One region of the Streptomyces sp. NPDC058796 genome, then DNA from elsewhere that is predicted to be linked to it. Evidence: riboswitches for the same ligand, from Rfam matches in the RefSeq annotation. Region 1 holds a riboswitch; each other region holds the start of a gene.
The links. Region 1 has a riboswitch for thiamine pyrophosphate ahead of thiC (phosphomethylpyrimidine synthase ThiC). Riboswitches for the same ligand answer to the same signal wherever they lie in the genome.
Positions count from the first base shown of each region.

Region 2: linked by a shared signal. The riboswitch ahead of ACFW47_RS28405 (thiamine ABC transporter substrate binding subunit) and the one ahead of thiC (phosphomethylpyrimidine synthase ThiC) in region 1 are both predicted to bind thiamine pyrophosphate.
Region 3: linked by a shared signal. The riboswitch ahead of thiO (glycine oxidase ThiO) and the one ahead of thiC (phosphomethylpyrimidine synthase ThiC) in region 1 are both predicted to bind thiamine pyrophosphate.

Region 1 is NZ_JBHYOP010000003.1:184,428-191,502, forward strand. Features, by position in the region: gene ACFW47_RS09530 (metallophosphoesterase family protein) at 1-2, shown strand, start outside; gene ACFW47_RS09535 (hypothetical protein) at 185-1,051, shown strand; gene thiC (phosphomethylpyrimidine synthase ThiC) at 1,113-2,924, opposite strand; TPP riboswitch at 2,917-3,106, opposite strand; gene ACFW47_RS09545 (YibE/F family protein) at 3,178-4,722, shown strand; gene ACFW47_RS09550 (SsgA family sporulation/cell division regulator) at 4,787-5,224, opposite strand; gene ACFW47_RS09555 (IclR family transcriptional regulator) at 5,323-6,066, opposite strand; gene ACFW47_RS09560 (DUF5326 family protein) at 6,365-6,577, opposite strand; gene ACFW47_RS09565 (cupin domain-containing protein) at 6,752-7,069, opposite strand.
Region 2 is NZ_JBHYOP010000012.1:173,137-180,211, forward strand. Features, by position in the region: gene ACFW47_RS28395 (hypothetical protein) at 1-407, shown strand, start outside; gene rlmN (23S rRNA (adenine(2503)-C(2))-methyltransferase RlmN) at 578-1,684, shown strand; TPP riboswitch at 1,726-1,831, shown strand; gene ACFW47_RS28405 (thiamine ABC transporter substrate binding subunit) at 1,911-2,996, shown strand; gene ACFW47_RS28410 (ABC transporter permease) at 2,972-4,660, shown strand; gene ACFW47_RS28415 (ABC transporter ATP-binding protein) at 4,675-5,703, shown strand; partial or broken gene ACFW47_RS28420 (hypothetical protein) at 5,720-5,927, shown strand; gene ACFW47_RS28425 (LAETG motif-containing sortase-dependent surface protein) at 6,015-6,737, opposite strand; gene ACFW47_RS28430 (LOG family protein) at 6,894-7,075, opposite strand, start outside.
Region 3 is NZ_JBHYOP010000001.1:165,864-172,938, forward strand. Features, by position in the region: gene thiE (thiamine phosphate synthase) at 1-106, opposite strand, end outside; gene ACFW47_RS00740 (Rv2175c family DNA-binding protein) at 278-643, opposite strand; gene ACFW47_RS00745 (NAD(P)/FAD-dependent oxidoreductase) at 685-1,944, opposite strand; gene ACFW47_RS00750 (hypothetical protein) at 1,977-2,327, opposite strand; TPP riboswitch at 2,379-2,490, shown strand; gene thiO (glycine oxidase ThiO) at 2,488-3,696, shown strand; gene thiS (sulfur carrier protein ThiS) at 3,693-3,893, shown strand; gene ACFW47_RS00765 (thiazole synthase) at 3,896-4,693, shown strand; gene pknB (Stk1 family PASTA domain-containing Ser/Thr kinase) at 4,818-6,770, shown strand; gene ACFW47_RS00775 (deoxyribonuclease IV) at 6,844-7,075, shown strand, end outside.

The DNA.
Region 1 (7,075 bases):
GACCGTTCACCGGACGGACCTTTCGGCGGCAGCCCCCTCACAGGTCGGCACCCAATTTCTGGAAACCCCCTGTCACCCTCCACCGTCGCCGCTCTACCATCGGCTTATCCGTAGCAGGCTCCCCTCCGTTTCTGCCCGACGGCTCGTTGGCATGCGAGCCCCAAGCCCTACGGAGCATCGGGGGATGCACATGAACAGCGTTCCGCAGCATCTGTCGAACGAGGACCGCCAGGAATACGAGCGGATCCTCGACGAGGCGCTGCGCTCCGCACCACACCGCCCGGAGCTGGCCACTGTCGGACAGCGGCTCAACTCCGAACAACTGCGCACCATGGCACTCAACGCCACCGCCCTCATCACCGCGGCGGCCACCACCGAGTACCAGCACTACGTCAAGGTCCGTGAGCAGCTGCGCCACCCGGCGCCGTCCGCCAAGGAACCGGCCACGCGCGGTTCGGGCTCCGAGGAGCAGGGCCCGGGCGCGGCAGGGCTCGCCGCCACTATGGGCGAGGTCGCGGAGGCGACCGGCGCGGGGGCCGTGGCCGTCGTCGCCGTCCTGGCGCCCGTCCTGGCCGGCACCGCCGCGGCGATCTTCCTGCTCGTCGGTTACCTCCTGAAGGTGCTCGACCCGGGGCAGACCTTCGCGCAGACCATGCTCACCACCGGGTGGGTGTTCGGCGCCGTGACCGCGGTCGCGATCCTCGTCGCCGCGGTGGGTCTGCTGCTCACCGCGCTGCGCAACCGCCCCTTCGCCGAGTCCGGCTTCTACGGCGAACTCGACGAGGAAGTGGTCCGGGCCAGGGACGCCTGGCACGAAGCCCTGCTGGAGCGGGGCATCCTGCCGTTCCTGCGGGAGGCACTCGCCGATCCGGGCACCGCGGCGCTGGGCACGGGACCGGCGGCGCCGACGAGCCGCATGCCGCACCTCGGCTACGGCCGTCCGGGCTTCACGAGCCCCGGTGAGGGCACCGCCACCGGCCCGCGTCCGAGCTACTCGAGCCCGGACTACAGCAGCCCGGACTTCGGCGGCCCGGAACACCGGTCCGAGTAGTCACCGCCCGGGCGCCGTACCCCCTCGCCTTCGGGGGTACGGGGCACCGGGCCGGGTGACGTCAGTCGGCGATCGGCAGGTACACCCTGTTCCCGCTCGCCGCGAACTCCCTCGACTTCTGGAGCATCCCCTCGGCGACCTCCTCGGGAGACGCTCCCTCGGCTGCCGCACCACCGAATCGCTCCGTGATGCTCTGGCTGATCTTCATGGAGCAGAACTTCGGCCCGCACATCGAGCAGAAGTGAGCCGTCTTGGCAGGCTCGGCCGGCAGTGTCTCGTCGTGGAACTCCCGCGCCGTGTCCGGGTCGAGGGCCAGGTTGAACTGGTCCTCCCACCGGAACTCGAAACGGGCGTCCGACAGCGCGTCGTCCCACTCCTGGGCGCCTGGGTGCCCCTTGGCGAGGTCGGCGGCATGGGCGGCGATCTTGTAGGTGATGACGCCGGTCTTGACGTCGTCACGGTTGGGCAGGCCCAGGTGCTCCTTGGGTGTGACGTAGCAGAGCATGGCCGTACCCCACCAGGCGATCATCGCTGCACCGATGCCGGAGGTGATGTGGTCGTAGGCCGGCGCGACGTCGGTCGTCAGCGGGCCGAGCGTATAGAACGGAGCTTCATCGCAGATCTCCTGCTGAAGGTCGATGTTCTCCTTGATCTTGTGCATCGGGACGTGGCCCGGGCCCTCGATCATGGTCTGTACGTTGTGACGCTTGGCGATCGTGTTGAGTTCCCCGAGCGTGCGCAACTCCGCGAACTGCGCCTCGTCGTTGGCGTCCGCGATGGAACCCGGCCGCAGGCCGTCACCGAGCGAGTAGGTGACGTCATAGGCGGCGAGGATCTCGCAGAGCTCCTCGAAGTTCTCGTACAGGAAGGACTCCTTGTGGTGCGCCAGGCACCACGCCGCCATGATCGACCCGCCGCGCGAGACGATGCCGGTCTTGCGGTTCGCGGTCAGCGGTACGTACGCCAGGCGCACCCCGGCGTGAACCGTCATGTAGTCCACGCCCTGCTCGGCCTGTTCGATGACCGTGTCCTTGTAGATCTCCCAGGTCAGCTCCTCGGCCCGGCCGTCGACCTTCTCCAGGGCCTGGTAGAGCGGCACGGTCCCGATGGGGACGGGGGAGTTGCGCAGTACCCATTCACGCGTGGTGTGGATGTTGCGGCCGGTGGACAGGTCCATGACCGTGTCGGCGCCCCACCGGGTCGCCCAGGTCATCTTCTCGACCTCTTCCTCGATGGAGGACGTCACCGCCGAGTTGCCGATGTTGGCATTGACCTTCACCAGGAACCGCTTGCCGATGATCATCGGCTCGATCTCCGGGTGGTTGACGTTGGCGGGCAGCACGGCACGGCCCGCCGCGATCTCCTCGCGGACCACCTCCGGCGCCACGTTCTCCCGGATGGCCACGTACTCCATCTCGGGCGTGATCTCTCCCCGGCGTGCGTACGCGAGTTGCGTGACCGCGCTGCCGTCCCGGCCGCGCCGCGGCTGGCGCGGACGCCCGGGGAAGACGGCATCGAGGTTGCGCAGACCGCCACGCGGCGAGGTGTGCTTGATTCCGTCGTCCTCGGGACGGACGGGACGGCCCGCGTACTCCTCCGTGTCACCGCGGGCGATGATCCAGTTCTCCCGCAGCGGCGGCAGCCCCCGTCGGACATCGGTGTCGAGGAGCGGATCGGTGTACGGGCCCGAGGTGTCGTAGAGCGTGACCGACTTCCCGTTGGTGAGGTGCACCTGACGGACCGGCACCCGCAGGTCGGGGCGCGAGCCCTCGACGTACGCCTTGTGCCAGCCGATGGACTTCCCGGCCTCCGCGGTCTCCTCCTGGACGGAGTTCTGAGTGGAGGCAGGCGTGCGTGCGTCCTTGATGGTCATGAGACCTACTCCCTACGCCGGCATTACCCGGTAACAGGTTCGGCGGTCGACGCAGCGGTTTCCGTCCGCGGACGTTTCGTGGGCAACGTCACTCGACTTCGGTGACGTTTCCCGTGAAACATCGCTGGGACGGAGGTCAGCGCCCTCTCAGCCCGGTGCTCCGAGCTCCCGCGTGTACAAAGGTGCCTCCACGCTAGCGTCAATTCGGGCGCGGTGAACAGAGGGCCCCCCTCGTTCTTGCGATGATCGGTCGGTGACCACACCGCAGCATCCCCCCTTCCCGCCGCACGAACCCCGCCGCGGACCGGGCACCGACCACGGCGACAGCCACGGAGCCGGTCCGGTTTCACCCGGTCCTCACGGCGCGGGCGGAGACCGCCATGACGCAGGGGGCGGGCACGGCCCCGGCGGCGGGCAGGGCCCTGGCGGCGGGCACGGTGCCGGAGGCCACGGTTCGGGCGGCGGTGGAGGCGGGGGCGGCGGACACGGCCACTCGCACGCGCACAGTCACGGTCCGGCGGCGCCCGTCTCCCGGCATCTGCGGAAGGTCATCGCCGCGGTCCTCATCCCGTTCGCCGCGGCCGTGCTGATCGGGCTCGCGGTGCTGTGGCCGGGAGGAGCCCCGCCGCACGAACGCACCGGGGTCGGCTTCGACCGGCAGACGCAGCAGGCCACGGTCACCAAGGTGGTTGAGCTGAGCTGCCAGTCCGTGAACGCGTCGGGCGTCCCCCCGACCGGCGACACCTCCACCGCCGAGGGTTCCTCCGCGGTGCAGCAGGCGAACGGCGACTGCAAGCGGGCCACGATCCGCGTCGACAGCGGCGACGACAAGGGCCGCACCTTCACCGAGATCGTGCAGCCGGACCAGTCACGGCAGCTGCACGAAGGCCAGAAGGTCGTGGTCGCCTACGAGCCCTCCGCGCCCGAAGACCTGCAGTACTCGGTGACCGACATCAACCGCCGGGTCCCGATGGCGCTGCTCGCCGGCATCTTCGCCCTCGCGGTCGTGGTCGTCGGACGTCTACGCGGCCTCATGGCGCTGATCTCCCTGGCCGTCAGCTTCCTGCTGCTGAACTTCTTCATCCTGCCCGCCATCCTGCAGGGCTCGAACCCGCTGCTCGTGGCGGTGATCGGCTCCAGTGCCATCATGCTGATCGCCCTGTACCTGTGCCACGGCCTGTCGGCCCGCACGTCCGTGGCGGTACTGGGCACGCTCATCTCCCTGGTGCTGATCGGCGTGCTCGGGTCGCTGTTCATCGGCTGGGCCGCGCTCACCGGCAACACGGACGACAACACGGGCCTCATCCACGGCCTGTATCCGACGATCGACATGAGCGGCCTGCTGCTGGCCGGAGTCATCATCGGTTCGCTCGGTGTCCTCGACGACGTGACGGTCACCCAGACGTCGGCGGTCTGGGAACTGCACGAGGCCAATCCGACGCTGGGCCGGCGCGGGCTGTACCGGGCCGGAATCCGTATCGGTCGCGACCACATCGCCTCGGTCGTCAACACTCTGGTCCTCGCCTACGCGGGCGCCGCCCTTCCGCTGCTGCTGCTGTTCTCCATTGCGCAGAGCGGGGTGGGCACGGTCGCCAACAGCGAGTTGGTCGCGGAGGAGATCGTGCGCACACTGGTCGGCTCGATCGGCCTGGTGGCGTCCGTTCCGGTCACCACGGCCCTCGCGGCCCTCGTCGTGTCGGCCGACCGGCCCGCCGACCGCCCTGCGGCACAGGCCCCGGGAGCGGCACCGGGTTCGGCGTCCGTACGCGGCGGGCGGGGTCGGCGCCGCAAGCGCTGAGCCACCGGAGGGACCGCCCCGGTGAAGCGTTTACGGCACGGGAAGGGGTTCCTGCCGTAACGGTTCAGCCCGCGCTCTGTTCCTCCGCCAGGATGCGGTCCAGGGCCTCGTCGAGGTGGGCGTCGAAGTCGGCGAGCGCACCCTCCTGGCCCAGCGGCACCAGCTTGTCGGTCCGGTCCAGGAACGCCACCAGGGGAGCCGCCGATGACCGGAAGAGCGCCTGGTCGGTCCCGACCTGAAGACGGATCAGTACCTCGGCCAGCGGCTCGGGGTCGACGGGAGCGATGCGCACATCGCCGTCACCGCACGGCCGGCCCACCCCGTCCACCAGCAGCTCCCGGCCGAAGGCCCAGGTCACCGGCGCGTCCCCGGGCAGATGGAAGGTCAGTCGCACGGCATAGGGATCACAGGTCTCGTAGCGCAGCTCCACCGGGATGCGGAACGAGAGCTCCTCGGACACGAGAAAGCTCATCATGACCTCTGCCTGTACGGACTCGCCCATCGCACACCCGTCATTCGCCGTCGACTGTCCGGGAATCAAACCTCTAACACTGGTGGCATCTTGCTCAACGTACACACCAGATCACAAGGAGTGAGTTTTCAGATACTGATAGAGATCGCCAGTGACCCCAGTAACCGCCCCACCTCGTCCTGCAACCGCTGCGCCGCGGGCAGCAGCCGGTCGGCCTGCTGGAGGGGCAGGGAAATGGCCATGGTGGCGGCCGTGGTGCCGACGGTGATCGGGATCGCCGCGCACACCGTCCCCAGGGCGTACTCCTGGCGTTCGACCACCGGAGTCATCCGCCGCATGCGCTCCAGCCGCTTCAGCAGGGCATTGCCATCACGCACCGTGTACGGCGTGACGGGTCGCACGGGGTACCTGTCCAGGTGGTCACGGCGGGCGTCCTCGTCCAGCTGCGACAGCAGGCACTGCCCGATGGCGTGCGCGTGTGCGGTCTCCCGGAAGTCCGCCCATTCCTCCACGGCCGGGTTGCCCGGGGTGTCGGAGACGCACATGATTTCGATCTCGCCGTCCCGGTACATGGCGTAGTACACGGGGACGCCGATCGCGTCGCGCCAGCGCGCCAATGCGTCGATCACCGTGCTGCGACGTTTCTGCTGGGCGCCTCGGCCGCTCAGCCGCTCGGCGGCCTCGCCGAGGAAGAACAGCCCCTTCTCGCGGCGCAGATAGCCCTCGTGCACCAAGGTGCGCAGCAGGTGGTACGCCGTGGGCAGCGCCAGCCCGGTCTCCCGGGCCAGTTGCTTGGCGGGGGCTCCGTACGTGTGCCCGGCGACGCACTCCAGAAGCCGCATCGCCCGCTGAACGGATCCGATGAGCGTCACGGAGGGCGGGTCCGCGGAGGAGGTGGGGGGCGTTCGGGGCGTCGAGTGTGGCTGCACGGGCAATGCGTGCAGCGGAACAAATGCGGTGTCGGCCGTGGCCAAGGGTCACTCCCGGAACGCGAGGGGGCAGCCCCGTGCGGGGAACACGGGTGGGGGTGTACGCCGCTCGCGGGGTCACCCCCGCGTCGAGTTCCGGACTCTAATCGCCGGTCACCGCTCACCGGCGAACCGTCCGGGAAACTTCCCTCGCGCGAGGGAACCGGTGATTCCTGTTACCGCCTCCGGTGTCCCACAGTCCTCACCAGTCGCTGCGTGAGGATGAACTCGACATGAACTTGCGCACCACGTAGATCAGTCCGCCGACGAGCGCGACGAAGACCAGCAGCTTGAACAGCAGTCCGATCACGAAGCCGACCACGCTGGCGATCAGCCCGCCGAACACGACCAGGGCGATGACCGGCACCGCGACCCACTTCACCCACCACGGCAACCCCGTGAAGATCTCTCGCATCGCCCTCGTCCTTACCTCTCCGCCCGTTCGAGCGCCGGGTCCTTCGACGGCCCGGGAGCCCGCTGGGAATTCCGAATGTCCTGCACTCGATGCTAGGGCCGCGCGTGCCCCGGCAGCGGCCCCGCATCCCCTGTCTCCCCCTGACCGATCCCCTAGGGAACCCCGATGCGCGGCTCAGCTCTCGGGAGGGGAGAAGACCACCAGAACCCGCAGGTCCTCGCTGATGTGGTGGAACTTGTGGGCGACCCCGGCCGGCACGTAGACCACGCTGCCGCGCGCGACCTGGGTGGTCTCCATGCCCACGGTGATCGCGGCCCGGCCGCTCACCACGAAGTACACCTCGTCCTGCGCGTGCGGCTGCTGCGGGTCGGACGTTCCCGCGTCGAGGGCGTACAGACCGACCGACATGTTCCGCTCGCGCAGGAACTGCAGGTAGGCACCGTCGTTGGCGGCGCGCTCCGCCTCGAGTTCGTCCAGCCGGAATGCCTTCATCGCCTC
Region 2 (7,075 bases), on a different contig from region 1:
AGCTGGGGGAGGCCGTACGAGACGTGCGCGGGTACGAGTACGCGGTGATCAATGATCACGCTCTCTTTCCCTTCCGGTTCGCGGACAGGCCCAGGCCGCTGGATCGGGCCCGGCTGCCGGCTAACGCTTCTCCCACCCGGCAGCGGCTGTTTCGGGCGCATGGGCCGCAGCCCCCCGACACCCTCTTCGACGTCGACGAGGACCTGGTGACCGAGGAGTACCTGGGGCTACACGAAGTGTTCGAGGAGCTGGGAGCTTCCACCCGGCTCGTCTGCGTGTTCTTCACGGCGGACGCCGAGAACGGCATCCATGCCATTCACTGGGGCGACGCCCATCTAGAGCCTGACCGCACATTCACGTGGCCGTACAAGGAACAGCTCCCGGTCGCTCCAGCGCAGATGGAATGACGGGCCGTGGGCGCCGGCACCTGTGCACCTACGGCGTCGGCTGACCGAGTCCTGGGCCGTCCCTGGGCCGTCCGAGGCCGACCAACGCTGACAGTCGGCACCCACGGGTGACCACCCCCACCCCGCTCAGGCCTGGGCGCCCGGGGATGATCTGCGACACTGGTACAGCCATGCCTAAGCCCGGAGAACTCACATTCGTCGCCCCCCGCGGAGCCAAGAAGCCGCCGCGGCACCTCGCCGACCTCACGCCCGCCGAGCGCAAGGAGGCCGTCGCCGCCATCGGTGAGAAGCCGTTCCGTGCGAAGCAGCTCTCGCAGCACTACTTCGCGCGGTACGCGCACGACCCCGAGCAGTGGACCGACATCCCGGCCGGTTCCCGCGAGGGACTCCGGGAGGCGCTGCTGCCCGAGCTGATGTCGGTCGTGCGGCACCTGTCGACCGACCAGGGCGCCACCCGCAAGACGCTGTGGAAGCTGTTCGACGGGACCCTCGTCGAGTCCGTCCTCATGCGCTACCCGGACCGGGTGACCATGTGCATCAGCTCCCAGGCGGGCTGCGGCATGAACTGCCCGTTCTGCGCCACCGGCCAGGCCGGCCTGGACCGCAACCTGTCGACGGCCGAGATCGTCCACCAGATCGTGGACGGCATGCGGGCGCTCAGGGACGGTGAGGTCCCCGGCGGGCCGGCCCGGCTCAGCAACATCGTGTTCATGGGCATGGGCGAGCCCCTCGCCAACTACAACCGCGTAGTGGGGGCCATCCGCCGGCTCACCGACCCCGAGCCCGACGGACTCGGCCTGTCGCAGCGCGGCATCACCGTCTCCACGGTCGGCCTCGTCCCGGCCATCCACCGCTTCACCGGCGAGGGCTTCAAGTGCCGCCTCGCCATCTCCCTGCACGCCCCCGACGACGAGCTGCGCGACACCCTCGTCCCCGTGAACACGCGGTGGAAGGTGCGCGAGGTGCTGGACGCCGGGTTCGATTACGCGGCGAAGTCGGGACGCCGGCTGTCCATCGAGTACGCCCTGATCCGCGACATCAACGACCAGGCCTGGCGCGGTGACCGCCTCGGACGGCTGCTCAAGGGCAGGCCCGTGCACGTCAACCTCATCCCGCTCAACCCGACACCCGGCTCCAAGTGGACCGCTTCCCGGCCCGAGGACGAGAAGGCGTTCGTGGAGGCGATCGCGGCGCACGGTGTGCCGGTGACCATCCGGGACACCCGTGGGCAGGAGATCGACGGGGCGTGCGGTCAGCTCGCCGCGAGCGAGCGGTAATCTGACCGGCGGAAGTACGACCTGACAGAAACCACATCTTCATATTCCGACAGGGGAGCGCCACAGCGCTGAGAGTGCGGCACCGGCCGCAGACCCTCCGAACCTGGCCCAGGTCATTCTGGGTAGGGAGATCGGTCACCACTCGAGCTGTTGCGCCCTGCCCGGGACCCGCGCCAGGGGTTCCGGGCGGGGCCGCGTCTTCTCCTGGTCACCCAGGAGGAATTCAGTGAGCATCACCAAGAAGGTCACCGCCCTCGCCGTCGGGCTGGGCATGGCCGGCGGCCTCGCCGCGTGCGGATCGTCGTCCGACGGGGACGGCGGGGGTTCCGGCGACTCCAAGACCGTGACCCTCGTCAGTCACAATTCGTGGGCCGTCTCGAAGGACGTCGTCGCCGCCTTCGAGAAGAGCTCCGGCTACAAGGTCGAGGTCCTGGAGGACGGGGACGCCGGGCAGGCCGTGAACAAGGCCATCCTCACCAAGGACAACCCGCAGGGCGACGTCTTCTTCGGCGTCGACAACACCCTGCTGTCGCGGGCGCTGGACAACGGGCTGTTCCAGCCGTACGAGGCGAAGGGCCTCGACCAGGTCGACGCCGCGTACCGGACCGGCACCGACCACCGGGTCACGCCCGTCGACACCGGCGACATCTGCGTCAACTACGACAAGGCCTACTTCAGCGAGCACGAGCTGACCCCGCCGGACTCCTTCGACGACCTGGTCAAGCCCGAGTACAAGGACCTGCTCGTCACCGAGAACGCGGCCGGCTCCTCGCCCGGCCTCGGCTTCCTGCTCGGCACCGCGGCCGAGTACGGCGACGAGGGCTGGCAGGACTACTGGAAGAAGCTCGAGGCGAACGGCGTCAAGGTCGTGGACAGCTGGGAGCAGGCGTACAACGAGGAGTTCTCCGGCTCGTCCGGCGGCAGGAAGGCCAAGGGCGACCGGCCGCTCGTCGTCTCCTACGCCTCCTCCCCGCCCGCCGAGGTGATCTACGCCGACCCGCAGCCGGACACCGCGCCGACGGGCGTCGCCCAGGGCACCTGCTTCCGCCAGATCGAGTACGCCGGTCTGCTGAGCAACGCCGGGAACCCGGAGGGCGGCAAGGCGCTCCTCGACTTCCTGCTGAGCAAGCAGTTCCAGGAGGACCTGCCGCTCAACATGTTCGTGTATCCGGTGCGCAAGGACGCCGCGATCCCCGAGTCCTTCCGGAAGTTCGGGCCGCCGGCCGAGGACCCGCGGACCATGGACCCGGCGAAGATCGCCGACAACCGCGACCAGTGGGTCAAGGCGTGGACCTCGCTCGTCGTGAGGTGAAGCGGGTGGAGCGGGTGGAGCGGGTGAGGAGCGCGCGCGGGAGCGCGGCGCGGCTCGGGCTGATGGCCGTGCCCGTCGCGTTCTTCGCGGCGTTCTTCGCCTACCCCGTCGCCGCGATCGTCGCGCGCGGGCTCAAGGCCGACGGAGCCTGGCAGTTCGGGCGGATCGGGGAGGTGCTCGGGCAGTCCGACGTCCGGCAGGTGCTGTGGTTCACAACCTGGCAGGCGCTGGCCTCCACCGCGCTCACCCTGCTGATCGCCCTGCCCGGCGCCTACGCCTTCGCCCGCCTCGACTTCCCCGGCAAGCAGGTGCTGCGGGCCGTGGTGACCGTGCCGTTCGTCCTGCCGACGGTCGTCGTCGGCACGGCGTTCCTGGCGCTGGTCGGCCGCGGCGGGCTGCTCGACGAGCTGTGGGGCGTACGCCTGGACACCACGGTGTGGGCGATCCTGCTCGCGCACGTCTTCTTCAACTACGCCGTCGTCGTCCGCACCGTCGGCGGCCTCTGGTCGCAGCTCGACCCGCGGCAGGAGGAGGCCGCGCGGATGCTCGGCGCCTCGCGGCCGAAGGCCTGGCGTCAGGTGACGCTGCCCGCGCTCGCGCCCGCCGTGGCCGCCGCCGCGCTGATGGTGTTCCTGTTCACGTTCACCTCCTTCGGCGTGGTCCAGATCCTCGGCGGGCCCGCCTTCTCCACCCTGGAGGTGGAGATCTACCGGCAGACCTCCCAGGTCTTCGACCTGTCCACGGCCGCGGTACTGACGCTGGTCCAGTTCGTGGCGGTCGCCGCCGTCCTCGCCGTGCACGCCTGGACGGTACGGCGGCGGGAGACGGCCCTGCGGCTGGTGGACGCGGCCACGACCGCGCGCCGCCCGCGCGGAGCCGGGCAGTGGGCGCTGCTGGCGGGGGTCCTGGTCACCGTCGCCGGACTGATCCTGTTGCCGCTGGCCGTACTGGTCCAGCGGTCGCTCGGCGCGTCCGGTCTCGGCTACTACCGGGCGCTGACCCGCGCGGACGGCGGCACCTTCCTGGTTCCGCCGATCGAGGCGATCGGCAACTCCCTCCAGTACGCCGTCGCCGCCACCGCCATCGCGGTGGTGATCGGCGCTCTGGCCGCCGCCGCTCTCACCCGCCGCGACGCGGGCCGTTTCGTGCGCGGTTTCGACGCCCTGCTGATGCTGCCGCTCGGGGTGTCCGCCGTGACCGTCGGCTTCGGGTTCCTGATCGCGCTGGACGAGCCCCCGCTGGACCTGCGCGCCTCCTGGATCCTGGTGCCGCTCGCGCAGGCGTTGGTCGGCGTCCCCTTCGTCGTACGGACCATGCTGCCGGTCCTGCGGGCGGTGGACGTACGGCTGCGGGAGGCGGCGGCGGTGCTCGGGGCGTCGCCGTGGCGGGTGTGGCGTGAGGTGGACCTGCCGATGGTGCGGCGGGCGCTGCTGGTGGCCGCCGGGTTCGCGTTCGCGGTGTCGCTCGGGGAGTTCGGGGCGACCGTGTTCATCGCGCGGCCCGACAACCCGACGCTGCCGGTGGCCGTGGCGCGGCTGCTGGGACGGCCCGGGGACATGAACTACGGCCAGGCGATGGCCCTTTCGACGATTCTGATGCTGGTGTGCGCCGTGGCCCTGGTGGTGCTGGAGCGGCTGCGGACCGACCGGACCGGGGAGTTCTAGAGATGCCGCCGAGCCTGCCGACGAGCCTGCTGGGCCTGGAGGGCGCGACCGTCCGCTTCGGCGGGCGGCCCGTGCTCGACGCCGTCGACCTGGAGGTCGCCGAGCACGAGGTGGTGTGCGTGCTCGGGCCCAGCGGCAGCGGCAAGTCGACGCTGCTGAGGGCGGTCGCCGGTCTCCAGCCGCTGGACGCCGGACGGGTGACGCTGGACGGGCACGACCAGGCCGGGGTGCCCGCGCACAAGCGCGAGGTCGGGCTGATGTTCCAGGACCACCAGCTGTTCCCGCAGCGGGACGTGGCCGGGAACGTCGCCTTCGGACCACGGATGCGGGGCGCGTCCCGTGCCGAACAGCACGAGCGGGTGGGGGAGTTGCTGGAGCTGGTCGGGCTGCCGGACGCCGCCCGCCGGTCCGTCGCCGCGCTCTCCGGGGGTGAGCAGCAGCGGGTGGCGCTGGCCCGTGCCCTCGCGGCCCGGCCCCGGCTGCTCATGCTGGACGAGCCTCTCGGTCAGCTGGACCGCTCGCTGCGGGAGCGGCTCGTGGTGGAACTGCGGGAGCTGTTCGGCCGGCTGGGCACCACGGTGCTCGCCGTGACGCACGACCAGGGCGAGGCTTTCGCGCTCGCCGACAGGGTCGTGGTGATGCGGGACGGGCGGATCGCCCAGTCGGGGACGCCGCTGCAGGTGTGGCAGCGGCCCGCCGACGCCTTCGTGGCCCGCTTCCTGGGCTTCGACAACGTGGTCGACGCGACCGTCACCGGGCAGGCCGCCGACACCCCGTGGGGCAAGGTGCCGGTTCCCGAGGACGCCCCGCAGGGCGCCCGGACGCTGCTCGTCCGCCCTGCCGGGGTGCGCCTGGTGCCCGCCGACACCGGTCTGCGCTGCACGGTGACCGCCCGCACCTTCCGCGGCACCCACGTGGCCGTCCACCTCCAGCCCGAGGATGCCCCGCGCCTGGAGGCGGCGTGCGCGCTGCGGGCGGCGCCGGAGGTGGGGGACACGGTCGGGGTGGAGTACGACGTGGCGGAGATCGTGGTGCTCGGGTAATCCTTCCGCTCGTAGGGTGACGGCCGAGTGGGTCGTCGAGCTGCCCGACGAGGGCGTCACCTTGGCGCCGCGGCCACGAGAGGGCGGACGTGGCGCTGCGCGGGCCGCTCGCGGACGTGCGGCCGGCCTTCTCCCGGCGACTGCCCCCGGACGCGCCGGGCCTCGAGGTGCTCGGTGACCGGAAGCTGCTGGACTTCTGGCTGGAGAAGGCGACGTTCGGATGATCCGGGGGAGCTGACACTGCGGGTGGCCCGCCCCCGCCCGGGGACGGGCCACTGCTGTCGCGTACGCCCTGTGGAACTGGGAGGGCGTCAGCCCTTGCCGTTGGCTCCGCGACGGCGCATGCCGAGGAAGACCGCGCCGCCACCGACGACGACCAGGGCCGCCGCGATGCCGACGATCACACCGGTGTTGGAGTTGGCGCCGGTCTCGGCGAGGTTGGACTCACCGGCCGCCGGGGACGGGGCGTTGCTCGGCACGGCCGCCGGAGCGGTGCTCTCGCTCGGGGCCGGAGCCGGGCTCGACGTGGAGGGCGCAGGCGTCTGTGTCTCGTCGGACGGGGTGTCGGACGGGAGGGGGGAGCTCTCCGACGGTGTCGGGGAAGGCGCTTGCGTCTCCTCCGTCTCGCAGGCGGTCGCCGGGGTCACGAGGTTCGGCTTGATGTCCTCGTCGACGTACTTGTCGGCCTTGACGTGGACGCGGTACTCGGCGTTCGGCTTCCAGTCCGCGGCGAAGGTGATGGTGGTGCCTTCGCGCGAGCCCTTGACCACCTGCTCGCCGATCTTCTCGGCGTCGGCGCCGTTGTTCTGCAGGTACACGCTGACGGTGGCGGGGATGCCGGCGGGGTCCACGTCGGTGACCGTGATGACGCCCTTGTCGCCCTCGCACTTGGCGGCGGCGGAGAACTCGCTGATGTCGCAGGCGAGAGCGTTGCCGGCGGCGCCGATCGCCAGCGCCACCGAGGCGGAGGCGACACCGAGGGCGCGAACACCACGGCGCGATGCCGTGCTTCTGAATATGGACAGGACTGCCACGTTTGTCCTTTACGGGAGCGCAGATGCGGGGGGTGGAGAGGGTGCTGGTGCCCGATGACGCGGCCCCAGCACACCCACGAGCCTCACTGGTCTATAAGCGGTGCATAAGCAGTGTCAACGCATGTGCCCGCCAAGGACGTTGGCTTTGCCCTCTTATTAACCGCCGAGACGTTTCAGCGCCTCGGGAGCCTCCTCGATCCGGTCGACCAGGGCGATCCGGGACTCCAAGGTCCGCCCCTCGGCGAGCGAGGTGAGGAGCTGCCACGCGGGCAGCTTCTCCGTCCAGTGCCGCCGGTCCACCAGGACCATCGGAGTGGGTTCGCCCCGTGACTCGTAGT
Region 3 (7,075 bases), on a different contig from region 1:
CGTCGAGGAACTCGGGCAGGTCGCCCTGGTCGCGGCGGGCGTCCGTGCACAGGTAGAGCCGGGCGTCGGCGAGCCGGGCGCGTGCGGTCGCGGCGGTGTCGGGCATGCGGGTGTCCCCCCAGGTGTGCGGTGTGCGGCCCGCGGTGGGCCGCACACCTCGGCTAACGGGCTGCGGCCCCTGCGACTCCCGGACGGGGCTCCGCAGGGTACGCCGCCCAAGGTACGACGCGGCGGTGGTGCCGCCACGAGGCGGACCCCCGCCGCCCGGGGGATCGGATCAGACGGCGAGCGCCTGGGCGCGGCGCTTCACCTCCGTGCCGCGGTTCTCGCTCAGCGCCTGCGCGGGGGTGCCGGGCAGGGACTCGTCGGGCGTGAAGAGCCACTCCAGCATCTCCTCGGCCGTGAAGCCGTCGTCCCGCAGCAGCGTCAGGGTGCCGACCAGGCCCTTGACGACCTTGTCCCCGTCGATGAAGGCCGCCGGGATGTGCAGTGCGCGGTTCTCGCCGCGGCGTACGGCGATGAGCTGGCCTTCCTTGATCAGCTGGCGCACGCGGGTCACCTCGACGCCGAGCATCTCGGCGATGTCGGGAACGGTGAGCCAGGCAGGCACGAGAGCATCGATCTTTGCGTCAATCTCGGTCACGCCTCAAGCCTGCCATCTGGCACTGACAGTCGGAAACCGGACTACGCCGTGGCCGCCTTCAGCGGCTTCGCCGGGTCGGCCAGCAGCCGCGGGTCCATCGCCGTGCCCGCCTGGATCAGCCTCCTGCCCTGCGCCAGGTCCCGGGGGCGGCCCACCGCCAGCAGGGCGGCCAGGCGGCTCCCCCGCAGCCAGCAGACCGTCCAGGCGGCAGACGCCGGGTCGCCGCGCCACAGGATCGTGTCGGCGGCCGTGTGGTGACCGGCGTACTGCACGAAGCGGCCGAACTGCTCGGACCAGAAGTACGGCACCGGATCGTAGGCCTCGGGGGCCTCGCCGCCGGGGGCGCCGGCGATGTCGGCGGCGACCGTGCGCGGGCCCTGGAGGGCGTTGTCCCAGTGGTGCACCAGCAGCCGCTCCCCGTAGCGGCCGGAGGGGAAGGACGCGCAGTCGCCGACCGCGTACACGTCCGTGGCGGACGTGCGCAGGCGGTCGTCGGCCAGGACCTCGCCGTGCGCGCCGAGGGCGATCTGGGAGCCGGCCAGCCAGGCGGTGGCGGGCCGGGCGCCGATGCCGACGACGACCGCGTCGGCGGGCAGTCGCGAACCGTCGTCCAGGACCACCACGTGACCGGGCTGCCCGGGGCCTTCGCCTTGCTCGACGCGCTCCACGCGTGCGTGCGTGCGCAGGACGGCGCCGGCTTCCGCGTACCACTGCGTCATCGGGGCGGCGACCTCGGCGGGCAGTGCGCCGGTCAGCGGCCGGTCGGCGGCCTCCACCACGGTCACCGCGCAGCCGGCCTCGCGCGCGGCGGTGGCGAACTCCGCGCCGATCCAGCCCGCGCCGACGACCACGATGTCGTGCTGCCGTGCGAGCACCGGGCGCAGCCGTTCGGCGTCGTCCAGGGTGCGCAGCAGGTGCACCCCGGACACGCCCTCGGCGCCGGGCAGCCGCAACGGTTCCGCGCCGGTCGCCAGCACCAGGCAGTCGTACGGCACGGGCCCCTCGGACGTGTCGAGGACGTGCTCGGCGGGGCGGACGCCCAAGGCCTCGCAGCCGAGCCGCAGGGTGATGCCGAGGGCCTCGAAGTCGACGTCGAAGGCGGAGCCCTCGGCGGTCCCGAGCAGGACGGCCTTGGACAGCGGGGGGCGGTCGTAGGGCTGGTGCGGCTCGGCGCCGATCAGCGTGACGGGACCGGTGAAGCCCCGCTCGCGCAGGGCGACCGCGGTCTGCACCCCCGCCATGCCCGCGCCCACGACGACCACGCGGCGCTCCGGGGTCCGCTCCTGCGTCTGCTCGCTCACCTGATCACCTTAGACACCCCGCGCACCGCGGGTCAGTGCTCGTGCGCGGTGAGCTGCTCCACAACGCTCGTCCCGCTGCCCCGCTGCGACTCCCACTCCCAGGTCTCGTCCAGCCGCACCCGCCCGTCCGGCAGCTCCACGACGGTCGACACGCAGTGCCCCGACGACGTGCTGCCGTCGGTCTTGAGCTGCACGTACCGGAAGTCCAGGCGGTCGCCCTCCCGGGTGCCCACCAGGTGGCCGCGCAGGACGTCACCGCCCGCGTACTCGGCCCACACGGCGCCGTCCCGCTCGTGGTAGGTGAAGCGGGTGCGCGTGCCCACCTGACCGGGCGCCTGGTCGGCGACGGGGGCGAGGACGAGACCGTCGAGTGAACGGGCCACGGGCGAGGCTCCCTTACGAGTGCGATGTGCTGCGGGCTAGGGTGGCCAACGTAAGGCACTCGCGGGAGCCCGGACGCACCGGGCTGAGAGGGAGGCTGGCGGCCTCCGACCGTACGAACCTGATCCGGGTCATGCCGGCGAAGGGAGGGGCTGGACGCCCATGTCGTCACCACCGCACACGTCGTCCCGTACACCCGACGTCCTCGTCGTCGGGGGCGGCATCATCGGCCTGGTCACGGCGTGGCGGGCCGCGCAGCGCGGACTCGCCACGGCACTGGTGGACCCGGAACCGGGCGGTGGCGCCGCCCAGGTGGCGGCCGGGATGCTGGCCGCCGTCACGGAACTGCACTACGGCGAGCAGACGCTGCTCGCGCTGAATCTCGCCTCGGCCCGCCGCTACCCGGAGTTCGCCGCCGAGCTGGCGGACGTCACGGGACACGACCTCGGTTACCGCCGCTGCGGCACCCTCGCCGTGGCGCTGGACGCCGACGACCGCGTCCACCTGCGGGAACTGCACGCGCTCCAGCAGCGTTCGGGGCTGGAGTCCGAGTGGCTGCCGGGGCGTGAGTGCCGGCGCCTGGAGCCGATGCTCGCGCCGGGCGTGCGCGGCGGACTCCGGGTGGACGGCGACCACCAGATCGACCCGCGGCGCCTGGCCGCCGCACTGGTCGCCGCCTGCGACCGCGCGGGCGTCGTCCTCCACCGGGTGTGGGCCGACCGGCTCACCGTCGGGCACGGCGGCGAGCGGACCACGGGGATCGTCACCGCCGACGGCACCGTGCTGGAGGCCGGGCAGGTGGTGCTGGCGGGCGGCAGCCTGAGCGGACGGCTTGCGGGCGTGCCCCAGGACGTACTGCCGCCGGTGCGGCCGGTGAAGGGGCAGGTGCTGCGGCTGACGATGCCGCGGGCGCACGGGCCGCTGCTGAGCCGCACGGTGCGCGCCGTGGTACGCGGCAACGCCGTCTACCTGGTGCCCCGCGAGAGCGGCGAGCTGGTCGTCGGCGCCACCAGCGAGGAGCTGGGCTGGGACACGACGGTCACCGCGGGCGGCGTCTACGAGCTGCTGCGCGACGCCCACGAGCTGGTCCCCGGCATCACCGAGCTGCCCCTGACGGAGACCCGGGCGGGTCTGCGTCCCGGCTCCCCGGACAACGCGCCGCTGCTCGGCCCGACCGGTCTGGACGGCCTGCTGCTGGCCACCGGTCACTACCGCAACGGCGTCCTGCTCACCCCGGTCACCGGCGACGTCATGGCGCACGCCCTGACCACCGGCGAGCTGCCGGAAGAGGCCCGGCCCTTCACCCCCCGGCGCTTCGCCGACGCCCCCGCGCTCCCCGCACTCCCGCAACTTACGGAGCAGTCCGCATGAACATCTCCGTCAACGGCGAGCCGCGCGAGGTGGCTCCCGGCACGGCCCTGGACGCCCTGGTGCTCACGCTCACCACGGCGCCGTCCGGAGTGGCCGCCGCCCTTAACGAGACCGTCGTCCCGCGCGCGCGGTGGGCCGCCACCGCGCTGTCCGACGGCGACCGCGTCGAAGTCCTCACCGCCGTCCAAGGAGGCTGACCATGGCCGACGATCCCTTCGTCCTCGGCGGTACGTCCTACGGGTCCCGCCTGATCATGGGTACGGGCGGGGCGCCCAGCCTCGACGTCCTGGAGCGGGCGCTGGTGGCGTCCGGTACGGAACTGACGACCGTCGCGATGCGGCGTGTGAACGCCTCGGTGCACGGGTCGGTGCTGTCGGTGCTGGAGAAGCTCGGCATCCGGGTGCTGCCGAACACAGCCGGCTGCTTCACCGCCGGGGAGGCCGTGCTCACCGCGCGGCTCGCGCGCGAAGCGCTCGGCACCGACCTCGTGAAACTGGAGGTCATCGCCGACGAACGCACCCTGCTGCCGGACCCGATCGAGTTGCTGGACGCGGCGGAGACGCTGGTCGACGACGGGTTCACGGTGCTGCCGTACACCAACGACGACCCGGTCCTCGCGCGGAAGCTGGAGGACGTCGGGTGCGCCGCGATCATGCCGCTCGGGTCGCCGATCGGGTCGGGGCTGGGCATCCGCAACCCGCACAACTTCGAGTTGATCGTGGAGCACGCGCGCGTGCCGGTGATCCTGGACGCGGGGGCCGGCACGGCGTCGGACGTGGCGCTGGCGATGGAGCTGGGGTGTGCGGGGGTGATGCTGGCGTCGGCGGTGACGCGGGCGCAGGAACCGGTACTGATGGCGGAGGGGATGCGGTTCGCCGTGGAGGCGGGGCGCTGCGCGCGGCGGGCGGGGCGGATCCCGCGGCGGCGGTTCGCCGAGGCGTCGTCTCCCGCGGAGGGCCTCGCGGTGCTTGATCCGGAGCGGCCCGCTTTCCGGTAGCCCCGCCGTCCTGCCGCCCGGTCTTCGCCGTGCGTGCGTGGGAAGCGTCACAGGTGCGCTGCAGTACCGGGGCCGATCGACGACGGCGGCGTCGGGTGTCCGTGGCGGCTCGTAGACTCGCTGCGTGGACACGACCCTCCAGGACCCTCTCGTCGGGCAGGTGCTCGACGGCCGGTACCGCGTAGAGGCGCGGATCGCGGTCGGCGGGATGGCCACGGTCTACCGGGCCGTGGACACCCGCCTGGACCGCGTGCTCGCGCTGAAGGTGATGCACCCGACGCTCGCGACCGACGCCACCTTCGTGGAGCGGTTCATCCGCGAGGCGAAGTCGGTGGCCCGGCTGGACCATCCCAATGTCGTACAGGTGTTCGACCAGGGAGCCGAGGGAGCGTACGTCTACCTGGCGATGGAGTACATCGCCGGCTGCACCCTGCGTGACGTGCTGCGCGAGCGCGGGGCGCTCGGGCCGCGGGCCGCGCTGGACATCCTGGAGCCGGTGCTGGCCGCGCTGGGCGCCGCCCACCGGGCCGGCTTCGTGCACCGGGACATGAAGCCGGAGAACGTGCTGATAGGGGACGACGGCCGGGTCAAGGTCGCCGACTTCGGACTGGTCCGGGCCGTGGACACGGTCACCAACACCACCGGCGCCGTCCTCGGCACCGTCTCCTACCTGGCGCCCGAGCAGATCGAGCAGGGCGCGGCCGACCCCCGGGTCGACGTGTACGCGTGCGGCGTCGTGCTGTACGAGATGCTGACCGGCGGCAAGCCGCACGAGGGCGACTCCCCGGCCCAGGTCCTCTACAAGCACCTGCACGAGGACGTGCCGCCGCCGTCGGCCGTCGTGCCGGGGATGGCGTACGAGCTGGACGAGCTGGTCGCCTCGGCGACCGCGCGCAACCCCGGGATCCGGCCGCACGACGCCGTGGCGCTGCTCGCACAGACCCGTGAGGCCCGTGCCGCGCTCACCGACGAGCAGCTGGACGCGGTGCCGCCGCAAGCGCTCCCCGGCGAGCACGACAACGCGGAGGACCGCACGAGCGTGATCCCCCGCGCGCTGACGATGCCCCGGCCGCTGCCCGTCAACGAGGACGAGGGCGACGGCACGGACGGCGCCTTCCCCGCGGACGGGGTGAACCGCACCAGCCGGCTGACCGCTCCCCCGACGGCCCCGCCCCGGAGCCGGCGGCCGCGGGTGCGGCGCGGCCCGCTGGCGGTCGTCGTGGCCGTCCTGCTGGTGCTCGGCGTCGGCACGGGCGTCTGGTACATCAACTCCGGCCAGTTCACCAAGGTGCCGGCACTGCTGTCCAAGACCGAGGCGCAGGCCCGGGACCGGCTGGAGGACGCCGGGCTGGACGTCGGCAAGGTCGAGCACGCCTACAGCGACACCGTGGAGCGGGGCAAGGTCATCAGCACCGACCCCGAAGCAGGCACCCGTATCCGCAAGAACGACTCGGTCTCGCTCACGGTCTCCGACGGCCCCGACACCGTGAAGCTGCCGGATGTCGAGGGCTACAAGCTGGACCGGGCGCGCACCGTGCTGAAGGACGAGGGGCTGGAGCCCGGCATGGTGACCCGGGCGTTCAGCGAGGAGGTGCCGAAGGGCTTCGTGATCTCCACGAAGCCGAAGACGGGCACCACGGTGCGCGCGGGCTCCGCGGTCGCGCTGGTCGTCAGCAAGGGCGGCCCGATCGACGTCCCGGACGTCACCGGCGACGACCTGGCAGACGCGCGGGCCGAGCTGACCGAGGCCGGGCTGAAGGTGAAGGTCGCCGACGAGCAGGTGAACTCGGAGCACGACAAGGGGCAGGTCGCCCGCCAGAGCCCGGGTCCGGGCAGCCGGGCGGCCGAGGGCGACACGGTGACCCTCACGGTCTCCAAGGGCCCCGAGATGATCGAGGTCCCGGACGTGGTCGGCGACAGCGTGGACGACGCCAAGCGGAAGCTGGAGGACGCGGGCTTCGAGGTGGACGAGGACCGCGGTCTGCTCGGGCTGTTCGGCGACACCGTGAAGGAGCAGTCCGCGGACGGCGGGGACACCGCTCCCAAGGGGTCCACCATCAAGATCACCATCAGATGACGCCACCGGGTGACACCGTCGGGTGACGGCACTCACGGTCCGGGGGCGCCACCAGTCATGACACCCTGAACGGGTGAACAGTGAACGGTCCGCCGCCTCCCTCTCCCCCGCCTCCGCGCTCCCCCGCAACCCCGTCGGCGGTCACGTCCCCGTGGCCGGCGGCCTGCACTCGGTCGGCCTGTCCTACGCCCGTGACCTGCGGGCCGAGACCGTGCAGGTCTTCGTCGCCAACCCGCGCGGCTGGGCCACGCCGGCCGGCAACCCGAAGCAGGACGAGGCGTTCCGGGAGGCCTGCGCGGCCGGGT